DNA from 2 places in the Nocardioides sp. NPDC006303 genome. Region 2 is predicted to be linked to the other one. Evidence: riboswitches for the same ligand, from Rfam matches in the RefSeq annotation. Region 2 holds a riboswitch; the other holds the start of a gene.
What was found. A riboswitch is a leader RNA that binds a small molecule or an ion and turns the genes downstream of it on or off. The one in region 2 is predicted to bind S-adenosylmethionine.

Region 1: another riboswitch for S-adenosylmethionine. It lies ahead of thrC (threonine synthase); the one in region 2 lies ahead of ABZY89_RS13585 (aminotransferase class V-fold PLP-dependent enzyme).

Annotation. Positions count from the first base shown of each region.
Region 1 is NZ_JBEXRR010000002.1:235,133-240,581, reverse strand. Features, by position in the region: gene ABZY89_RS02750 (isochorismatase family protein) at 1-462, shown strand, start outside; gene ABZY89_RS02745 (DJ-1/PfpI family protein) at 459-1,370, shown strand; SAM riboswitch class I at 1,458-1,597, shown strand; gene thrC (threonine synthase) at 1,609-2,880, shown strand; gene ABZY89_RS02735 (hypothetical protein) at 2,978-4,141, opposite strand; gene ABZY89_RS02730 (hypothetical protein) at 4,154-4,348, opposite strand; gene ABZY89_RS02725 (SGNH/GDSL hydrolase family protein) at 4,447-5,367, shown strand; gene ABZY89_RS02720 (HipA domain-containing protein) at 5,388-5,449, opposite strand, start outside.
Region 2 is NZ_JBEXRR010000015.1:23,484-28,932, forward strand. Features, by position in the region: gene ABZY89_RS13570 (transglycosylase domain-containing protein) at 1-602, shown strand, start outside; gene ABZY89_RS13575 (TetR family transcriptional regulator) at 677-1,297, shown strand; gene ABZY89_RS13580 (CocE/NonD family hydrolase) at 1,294-2,907, shown strand; SAM riboswitch class IV at 2,996-3,109, shown strand; gene ABZY89_RS13585 (aminotransferase class V-fold PLP-dependent enzyme) at 3,154-4,473, shown strand; gene ABZY89_RS13590 (biotin/lipoate A/B protein ligase family protein) at 4,511-5,449, shown strand, end outside.

The DNA.
Region 1 (5,449 bases), on a different contig from region 2:
GACCGAGCCGACCGGCTGGTGAGCCTCGCTCGCGCCGCGGGCGACCTGGTGGTCTGGGTGCTCCACACCGAACCCGGCAGCGGCGGCGTCTTCGACCCGGAGTCGGGTCATGTGCGTTACCTCTACGGGCTCAGCGGCCCCGAGTCGGGCGATGTCGAGCTGCGCAAGACCGCCCACAACGCCTTCACCACGACCAACCTGCAGCAGGTGCTGACCGAGCGCGGGGTCACCGAGCTCGTGGTGTGCGGGATCCGCGCCGAGCAGTGCGTCGAGACCACCGCGCGGGTCGGCTCCGACCTCGGCTACCGGATCACTTATGTCGCCGACGCGGTCACCACCGAGCCGCTGGGCGGGCTGTCGGCCGAGGAGGTCGTGGAGCGTACGAAGCTCGTGCTCAGCGGCCGATTTGCCGAGATCGCGACGATCGCCGATCTGGAGGCTGTGGCAGCATCTGCGGCATGAGCGCCGTTGTGTTCGTGCTGCTGCCCGGCGTACATCTGCTCGACCTCGCCGGGCCGGCACAGGCGTTCCACACGGCGCGCAGCCTTGGACACCCCTACGACCTCGCGTACGTCGCGGGCGCCGAGCCGGGGGAGGTGCTCTCCGCACAGGGGCTGCCTCTGACGACCGCCGCGGAATGGCCCGATCTCGACCCCGGTGACCTGCTCGTCGTGCCGGGCTGGCGGGCGGCGTACGACCTCGTCGCCGGCCCCCGGCTCACCCGCGAGACCGCCGAGCGGCTGCGTGCCCATCATGCTGCCGGGGGTGAGGTGGCCAGCGTCTGTGCCGGCGCCGACGCCCTCGGGCAGGCGGGCCTCCTCGACGGACGTCGCTGCACCACCCATCACGATCTCCAGGACGCGCTGTCCCGGCGCTACCCGAAAGCCCGGGTGGTGCGCGACGTGCTCTTCACCAGCGATGACCGGATCGTGACGTCGGCAGGCATCGCCAGCGGCATCGACCTGAGCCTGCACCTGCTCGCGGTGCGCCACGGACCGGCGCTGGCGGCTCGCGTGGCCCGCGACATGGTCGTCTACGCGCGGCGCAACGGAGACCAGCCGCAGGAGAGCGTCCTGCTGCGCCACCGGAACCATCTCGACGACACCGTCCACCATGTGCAGGACGTCATCGACGCCCGGTTCGCCGAGCCGCTTCCGCTCTCCGCGCTGGCGGACGGCGCGGGGGTGAGCGAACGCACCCTGACCCGCGCCTTCGTAGCTGCGACCGGCCTCACCCCGCTCCGGTATCAGCAGGCTCTCCGTCGTGAACGGGCCGACCATCTGCTGACCGCGGGCACCACCATGGAGTCGGCCGCCCGTGCGGTGGGCTTCGACGATGCCCGGATGCTGCGCCGCCTCCGCGCTCGCTGAACCTCGATTGTCCATATGATGGACGACTGGTCCGCGGAATGGAACCCGGGTGTGTTTGGCAGCGGATACCTGCCGTACGATCGCTACTGCTCATCGAGAGGGACTGAGGGAACGGCCCAGTGAAGTTCCGGCAACCGACCACGAGCCTCCTCCCGGCCATCGGGTAGGGCGTGGAGCAGGTGCTAATTCCGGCCCGGCGCGAGAGACGTGATCGGGGAAGATGAGGAGGAGGTTTCTCATGAGCGCTGCGACCACGGAGACGAAGGGCCTGCGCGAGGGCGCTTTCGGCAACGCCTCGGCGCTGTCGTGCCGGGAGTGTGGGCACCAGATCGAGCTCGGACCGCATTACGCCTGTCCGGAGTGTTTCGGGCCACTCGAGGTGGCCTATGACTTCCCGGCCGTGACCCGCGAGGAGATCGAGGCCGGACCCCGCAACATCTGGCGCTACAAGGCGCTGCTGCCGGTGCCCGACGACATCGAGCAGAGCCCCAACACCGAGCCCGGCTTCACCCGGCTGCTGGACGCGAAGAACCTCGCGCGTGAGCTCGGCATCGAGAAGATCTGGGTGAAGGACGACTCGACCAACCCGACCAACTCCTTCAAGGACCGCGTGGTCGCCTGTGCACTGAGCGCCGCCCGCGAGCTCGACGCCAAGGTCTTCGCCTGCCCGAGCACCGGCAACCTGGCCAATGCTGTCGCGGCGGCGGGAGCGCGCGCCGGGATCCCGACCGCGGTCTTCATCCCGAGCAACCTCGAGCAGCCCAAGCAGGTCAACTCCGCCGTCTTCACCGACAACCTGATCGCCGTCGACGGCAACTACGACGACGTCAATAAGCTCGCTCAGGAGATCGCCGCGGAGGAGGAGGGCTGGGCGTTCGTGAACGTCAACGTACGTCCCTTCTACGCCGAGGGCTCCAAGACGCTCGGCTTCGAGATCGCCGAGCAGCTCGGCTGGCGCCTGCCCGACCAGATCGTCATCCCGGTGGCCTCCGGATCCCAGCTGACCAAGGTCGACAAGGCCTTCAAGGAGCTGATCAAGCTCGGTCTGGTCGAGGAGAAGCCGTACCGGATCTTCGGCGCCCAGGCCACCGGCTGCAACCCGGTCGCGACCGCGTTCAAGGCCGGCGTCGACGCCATCCGCCCGGTCAAGCCCGACACGATCGCCAAGTCGCTGGCCATCGGCAACCCGGCCGACGGCATCTATGTCCTCGACGCCACCCGTTCCTCCGGCGGTGCTGTCGAGGAGGTCACCGACGACGAGATCCGCGCCGCGATCGTGCTCCTGGCCCGCACCGAGGGCATCTTCACCGAGACCGCCGGCGGAACCACGCTCGCGGTCACCAAGAAGCTCGTCGACAACGGTCTGCTCGACCCGAGCCTGGAGACGGTGATCATCAACACCGGCCACGGCCTCAAGACGCTCGACGCGGTCAGCGGCATCGTCGGCCCCCGCGCCACCATCGCCCCCAACTACGACGCCTTCGAGGAAGCCGGTCTCTCCCAGGCCTGAGGTCGCCAGAGCGTCACGCTGGGTCCTTCGCGACTGTGACAGAGAGTCTGGCCTTGTGAGCGATTCACAAGGTCGGACCCTCTGTTATAGCGATGCATCAATCAGGGAGCCGGCGGCACTCGCCGGCGACGCAGGCGAGGCCGTTGCGCAATGACAGCGTCGGTTCGGCTTCCTTCTCGGCGATCACGGTGTAGTTCGTGACCGTGCGCCCGCGCACCATGTCGAGACGACGCACTCGAGTGCCGGCGGCGTCGCGATCCGTGACTAGCTGGAGGTAGGTGTCGTCGTCGTAGGCGTACGCGAGGATCTCCTCGTACGCATCCTCGATCCTGACCACGCGTGACGACTCGGCGAACCAGACCGCCTGCTCACCCGAGGCCGAGAGCACGGGGAAGGCCGGTTGGCCGGTCGCACTGCGATCGATGGTGATGTCGGGCTTTCCCGGGAACTGCCACCCGTCCGGCATGGCGCCGATGAAGCCGGGATACTTCGACTCGAAGAGCCTGTCTGGTTCCTCGAAGTCGTCGGAGTTGTCGTGGGGCCGCATCGCGACCGGACGGGGCGGTCCGCCGCTGGCCACCGAGATGGCCCGCGCACCGTCGGAGTCAGCGGTGTAGAGGAAGTCGCCGGCGATGGCGAACGGGTCCCTCTGGAAGGCGAACGGCACGGTGCGGACCACCTTGCCGCTGCTGACAGCGACGATGGTGAGGCGCCGGTAGGACTCCACGTCGCGGATCCCGACATAGCGGTCTTGATCGATCAGCCCGTGCATCCCGGAGGTGAAGTTGAGGTCCCACCACCACTCGGTGCCGGTGACGATCAGCCCACCGTTGGCCAGCGTCGGCTCACCGAGTTGACGCCATCGGTCCTTACCTGAGGTGATCTCCAGGGCGGCGGTGTAGCCGTCGCTCTCATAGACGAGCAGGTCGCCGTAGCGTCGGAACACATCGGCGTACGGGATCCGCCGCGACCATCGTTTCTCGCCGGTCACCGGGTCATAGGCGCTTATGACATGGCCACGGCTGCCGATCACGACGTCCTGGGTGGCCAGCACGGGAGGATCGAAGAAGCTGTCATCCTCATTGCCGAGGGCACGGGTGTGGCCGTTCGCGGTCAGGATGAGTCCGTCGAGCATGCTCCAGGTGAGCGCACCGCCGTCGAACGACCCGATCGCCGATCCGCCCTCGGTCAGCACGGTCCCAGGCACCGGGTCGGGGCGTTCCTGGATCACCGCGGCCGCGAAGATCCCGCCGCTGAGCATCGGGGTCAGCAGTTAGAGCCGGGCGCGGATCGGGCTGCGCTGCTCGTCGTCCAGCAGCATCAGGTAGGCCTCGACCGCTGTGAAGCCGATCAGAACGCTTCCGATCACACCCCATCGCATTCCGAGGTCACCGACCAGCGTCCATACGACTATGGCGACGCCGACGAACAACATGACCGCAGCGGTGACCGCCTGTGCCCGAGACATGACCATGGCACCACTATGCGGCCTTTGCTGCCCGCTGTGTCGCAGGCCGGACGTCGGGCGAACCGTCCGTTCACACTCGTGCGCTACAGATAAGGAATGTGAACACCACGAAGACGAGTGAAGAGGCCAAGTGGCTCGGCATGGTCGCCGCCACCGCCGGTGTCGCCGGCGCAGTCGGTGTGGTGGGGGCGGCGGCCGGTGCCGGGTTCGTGACGTTGCTGAAGAGACAGGCGGCGCACGCGCGTGACGTGATCGGCAAGCCTCTCGGCGAGGAGGCGATCGACGCCGACAAGGTCTACAAGAAGGCCTACGGAGGTACGCCGGTCGAGCTCCTCATCCTCGGGGACTCGATCGCCGCGGGGCTGGGCGCGGAGACCAGGAGCGGCACCCTCGGCGCCCGGCTGGCGAAGGGCACGGCCAAGGCTCTGCTGAGGCCGGTGCGGCTGCGTACGGCTGCCGTGGTCGGGGCCGAGACGTCGATGCTCCCCGCGCAGCTCGAGTCGCTGCCGAAGGGCTACCGGCCCGATGTGGCGGTGGTCATCGTCGGTGGCAACGACGTCACCCACCGGGTGCCGCAGAAGGACTCCACCCGGGTGCTGGGGGAGGTCATCGACGCGCTGCGCGAGCGTGGTGCCGAGGTCGTGGTCGGGACCTGCCCGGACGTGGGTGCGGTCCGCCCCCTGCCGCAGCCGCTGCGCTCGCTCGGGCGCAGGATCGCCAAGCAGCTGGCCGACGGCCAGCGGGAGACGGCGCTCGCTCGCGGCGCCCACGTCGTCTCGCTCTCCGACGTCGTCGGCCCGTTCTTCATCACGAACCCCGACGAGATGTTCGCCATCGACCACTTCCACCCCAGTGCGATGGGCTACAAGCGCACGGCCAAGGCGATGCTGCCCTCCGTGCTCGCTGCCCTCGGCCAGGTCCAGCAGGTCCCGTTCGGACACCACCTGCCCGAGCTCCCGCCCGAGGCGACCGAGCCGCCGGATCCTGACACGAACACCGGTCGAGTCGGCTCGTCATAACGCGCCGACTCGGCGAACTCTCACGTCAGTTTGGGCCGACTCGGGCTGACTCGGTCCAGGTCCCAGACCAGTGCGTCGTGGA
Region 2 (5,449 bases):
ACGTGGTGAAGAAGGTCCGCGACCGCGCCGGCAACGTCCTCTACAGCTGGAACGGCCGGAAGAACGCCCGGCACGCGATCTCCGAGGACATCGCCGCCGACGTGACGTACGCGATGCAGGGCGTGGTGCAGAGCGGCTCTGGCCAGAAGGCCCAGAGCATCGGCCGGCCGGTGGCCGGCAAGACCGGCACCGGCACCTGCACCAACGCGCAGTACGTCTGCTCGTCGTGGTTCGTCGGGTTCACGCCGCAGATCGCCACCTCGGTCCGCTATTCGCGCGGCAACGGTGAGGGGAAGCTCGACGGCGGCTGGATGCCGTCCTACTTCGGCGCCGACTATCCCACCGAGACCTGGGCGGCCATCATGGCGAAGGCCATGGAGGGCAAGGAGGTCGAGAACTTCCCCGAGCCCGTCTACGTCGACGGCCAGGATCCCGAGACCGGACACGAGGAGGAGCTGATCGCTCCGCCCGCTCCGCCGGAGGAAGAGGACGACGGCGAGGAGTGCGACCCGGTCTCGGAGTTCTTCGGCACCTGCGACGGCGAGGGTGACGGCGAGGACGGCTGGGGAGGCGGCGGCAACCCCTGGGAAGGCCGTCCGTGAGGTGAGCCGAGGCGTACGCCTCTAGCATTTCGCGACACTTGTGCATTAATTAACACGTGTCTAGGATCACGCTCATGGAGTTCGAGCTGGCTGCGGCCACCCCTGCCAAGGATCGCCGCGTCCGGCGTTCGCGGGCAGCGCTGATCCAGGCCGCGATCGCGCTGGTCACCGAACGGGGCACGGCAGCGATTCCGATCTCCGACATCGCGGCGGCGGCAGGCGTGAGTCGCCAGCTGGTGTACCAGCACTTCGGCGATCGCGACGCCCTGCTGCTCGAAGCCGCGCTCGACCTGGCCAGGACAGAGCTGCTGCCACGTTTCGCAGAAGCGTCGGCGGAAGGGCGCGAGCGTGCGCTGGCCATGACGCGGCACTTCGCCGAGCATCGCGTCTTCTACCGGGCGATGCTCAACAGCTCCAGCGCCTACGCGCTGACCAAGGCACTCAGCGGCCTGATCATCCCGGTCAACCGACGTGCCATCGATGCGCAGTTCGCCGAGGAGTACGACCCGCAGCAGCTCGATGACCTGGCGGTCTTCGTCACCGGCGGCGGGGCCACCGTCGTCAACGCCTGGGTGACCGACGCGGACGACCCGCTCGACCCTGAGGGCCTCGCCGACCGACTCATCGGGCTGCTCGGCGTCATCACCGGCGCGTTGCGCCGAACCACAGCTTCCGAGAAGGAGACCGACCGATGAGCCTGGTCAGCCACATCATCCAGCGCCAGATGAAGCTTCCGGAGCCGCTGACGCGGCGGGTCGTCGTCGAACGCGACCTGCGCGTTCCGATGCGGGACGGCGTGGAGCTCCTGGCCGATCGCTGGGTGCCGAAGGGCGGCCCGGAGGGCCTGCCGACCGCGCTCATCCGGTGTCCGTATGGCCGTTCTGGCTTCTTCGGCGCGATCATGGCCCGCCCGCTCGCCGAGCGCGGCTACCAGGTGCTGATCCAGAGCGTCCGCGGCGGCTTCGGTTCCGGTGGCGTCATGGATCCCATGCTCCAGGAGCGCGAGGACGGCCTGGACACGTTGGACTGGGTGATCGAGCAGCCATGGTTCGGCGACTCCATGGTGCTGGTCGGCATCAGCTACCTGGGCTATGTGCAGTGGGCGGTTGCCGACAGCCTGCCGCCGCAGGTCAAGGCCATGATCCCGGTGGTCACCGAGTCGGCGCTGACGAGTGAGTTCATGCGCGCCGACGGTCGTTCGCTGGAGCTGCCGCTCGAGTGGGGCGCGCTGGTCGCCACCCAGGAGCGCCCCTTTGCGATGTTCCGCAGGAACGCCCAGACCAAGAAGACTGCCGCTGCCCTGCGCGTGCTGCCCCTGCAGGAGATGGACCTCGCGGCCACGGGCCGGCGTTCGCAGTACATCCAGGACGTTCTCGCCCATGATGCCGACGATCCGCACTGGGACGGCATCGACCACCGCCATCGGGTCGCCGGCACGCGTGTCCCGGTCAGTTCCATCGGCGGCTGGTACGACGTCTTCCTCCCGGGTCAGCTGCGGGACTTCGCGATTCTTCAAGACGCCGGCAAGCCGGCCCGGCTCACTGTCGGGCCCTGGACCCATGTGGACCTGACGATTCCTGGAGCGGCCGAAGCGGTCGACTTCGGCCTGGCGTACGCGCGCGGCGAGGAGCCGGCCGAGCGGGCGCCGGTGCGGCTGTTCGTGATGGGCGATGACGCCTGGCGCGACTTCGAGACCTGGCCACCGAAGGGCTATGAGCCCCAGCATCTCCACCTCCAGAGTGGTGGCGGCCTGTCGGTCAGCACCCCGGGTGACTCGGATCCCGACCGCTATCGCTACGACCCGGCCGATCCGACCCCGGCGGCCGGGGGCATCAGCATCAGCAGCGGTGGCCGCGTCGACAACGGCGCCGTGGAGGCCCGATCCGACGTGCTGACCTACACCACAACCCTGCTCGACGAGGACGTCGAGGTCGTCGGCGAGGTGAGTGCCGAGATCTGGTTCCGGTCGAGCCTGGGGTACGCCGACGTCTTCGTCCGGCTCTGCGATGTCGATGAAGAGGGCCGCTCCCACAACGTCTGCGACGGACTGACCAGTCTGACGGGCGCCGATGAGCTCACTTGCGCGACCGTGCGGCTCTGGCCCACGGCGTACCTGTTCAAACGCGGTCATCGGATCCGCGTGCAGGTCTCCAGCGGTGCCTTCCCGCGCTACGCCCGTAATCCCGGGACCGGGGAGCCGCTCGCCACCGCCACGACGCTCCTGGCTGCCGACCAGACGGTCCACCACGATCCCGAGCATCCTTCGGCGCTGATCCTGCCGGTTCGCGCCGTTTCGACCACTTAGTCGTCGTCCAATATGTAGGACGAGCGTCCATAGATCGAGACGTACGCCTTGCGGGGCACCCTCCGTCTCCGGCACCATCATCGGCGAAGGTCACGACTGCCAGCGCGAAGCCCCGGCTTGCTGGCGGGCAACCCTCCCACGCGGTGGGGTGCTCCGGGTGACGACCAGGCCCTCGCCGAGGTGGCGCGGGCAAGCGCGTGCTTCGCCGGGGCAGCCCTGGGGAGCCATGACCCGAAGGGTGCCCCCATGTCCCTGCTTCCGCTCGTCGGCTCGAACACGCAGGTCCCGCTGCTGGACGGAACGACCACGACGTACGCCAACCTCGATGTCGCCGCCTCGGCGCCGGCGCTGCAGAGCGTGGCCGACCGGGTGGCCGAGGTCCTGCCCTGGTACGCCTCGGTGCATCGCGGCGCCGGCTACCTGTCCCAGGTCTCGACCGCCCTCTACGAGGAGTCGCGCGCGACGATCGGCGCCTATGTCGGCGCCCGCGAGGACGACGTCACCGTCGTCACCCGCAACACCACCGACTCGGTGAACCTGCTCGCCGGCTGCGTACCGGGCCGGGTGCTCGTCCTCGACATCGAGCACCACGCCAACCTGCTCCCGTGGCGCCGGGTCGAGGCCGGTGTGACCGTGGTCGCCGGCCGGGACACCCTCGCCGGCACCATCGACGCCCTCGCCGGCGAGCTGGCCCGGGACAGCTTCGCCCTGGTCGCGATCACCGGCGCCTCCAACGTCACCGGCGAGGCGCTGCCGGTCGCCGAGATCGTCACCCTGGCCCACGCCCACGGCGCCCGGGTCCTCGTCGACGGCGCCCAGCTGCTCGCCCACCGCCACTTCTCGCTGGCCGCGACCGGCGCCGACTACGTCGTCCTCTCCGGCCACAAGCTCTACGCCCCCTACGGCGCCGGCGCCCTGGTCGGGCGCCGCGACTGGCTCGACGTCGGCACCCCCTACCTCGCCGGAGGAGGGGCCGTCGATGACGTTGAGGCGGGGGAAACCACCTGGCAGCCCGCGCCCGCACGTCACGAGGGCGGCTCGCCCAACGTCATCGGCGCCGCCGCGCTGGCCGCCGCCTGCACGACTCTCGGCGGCCTCGAGCCCGCCGAGCTGGACCGCCACGAGGCGTCACTGAGGGGGCGTCTCGTGGCCGGCCTGTCCGCACTGGACGGTGTGGATGTCCTGCGGCTCTGGCCCGACTCGGAGGAGCCGGTCGGGGTCGTCACGTTCACGGTCGACGGGATCGAGCCCGGCCGGGTCGCGGCCTACCTCTCCGCCGAGCACGGCCTGGGCGTACGCGACGGCCGCTTCTGTGCCCAGCCGCTCCTCAAGCGCCTCGGGCTCACCGGTGGTGCGGTCCGCGCGAGCATCGGGATCGGCACCTCGGTCGCAGACGTGGACCGGCTGGTGGCCGGCGTACGCGCTCTTCTGGCTGGTGACGTCCGGGGCGACTACGTCCTGATCGACGGGGCCTGGACGCTCGCCGAGGACCCGCGCCCGCTCGTCGGACCCGTCGGTCTGACCCGCCTGGCCGACACCGCCGGCTCGTGCGGAGCGGCCGTCTAGCCGGGATGATTCGGGGCGCTCACGGTGTTGAGAAATCGTGAGCGAAAGAGTGCATGGCGAGCGGAAGGTACGCGGCGGCAAGCTGGTCGTCGTCGACGCGACAGTCTCCGCTGACACGATCATCGACGTCGTCCTCTCGGGCGACTTCTTCCTGGAACCCGACGAGGCGCTGGGCTGGCTGACCGAGGCACTGGAGGGGCAGTCGGTCGACGTCTCCCTCGACCAGCTGACCGCGGTGCTCGACACCGCCGCCCGTGACGCCGAGCTGGTCGGCTTCGGCACCCGCGACGTCGCCCTGACGGTGCTGCGGGCCCTGGGCCGGGCCACGACCTGGGACGACCTCGACCTCGAGATCGTCGAGACCGGGCCGCTGTCGCCGCGGATGCAGATGGCGCTCGACGAGGTCATCGTCCGCCAGGTCGCCGAGGGTCGCCGCGCCCCCAACCTGAGGTTCTGGGACTGGGCGAGCAGCGCGGTCGTGATCGGCAGCTACCAGTCGATCTCCAACGAGGTCGATGAGGCAGCCGCCGAGCGTCACGGCATCGAGGTCGTACGCCGCATCTCCGGTGGCGGCGCCATGTTCATCGAGCCGGGCAACACGATCACCTACAGCCTCGCCGTCCCCGACACGCTCGTGGCCGGCATGTCCTTCCAGGAGTCGTACGCCTTCCTCGACGAGTGGGTGCTGCGCGGCCTGCGGAGCGTCGGCATCGAGGCCGCCTACGCCGGTCTGAACGACATCGCCTCGCCGGTCGGCAAGATCGCCGGCGCCGCGCAGAAGCGGATCCCCGGCGGCGTCCTGCACCACGTCACGATGGCCTACGACATCGACGCCGACAAGATGCTCGAGGTGCTCCGGATCGGCCGGGAGAAGATGTCCGACAAGGGCACCCGGAGTGCCGCCAAGCGCGTCGACCCGATCCGTTCCCAGACCGGGCTGAGCCGCGAGAAGGTCATCGACGCCCTCCTGGCGGAG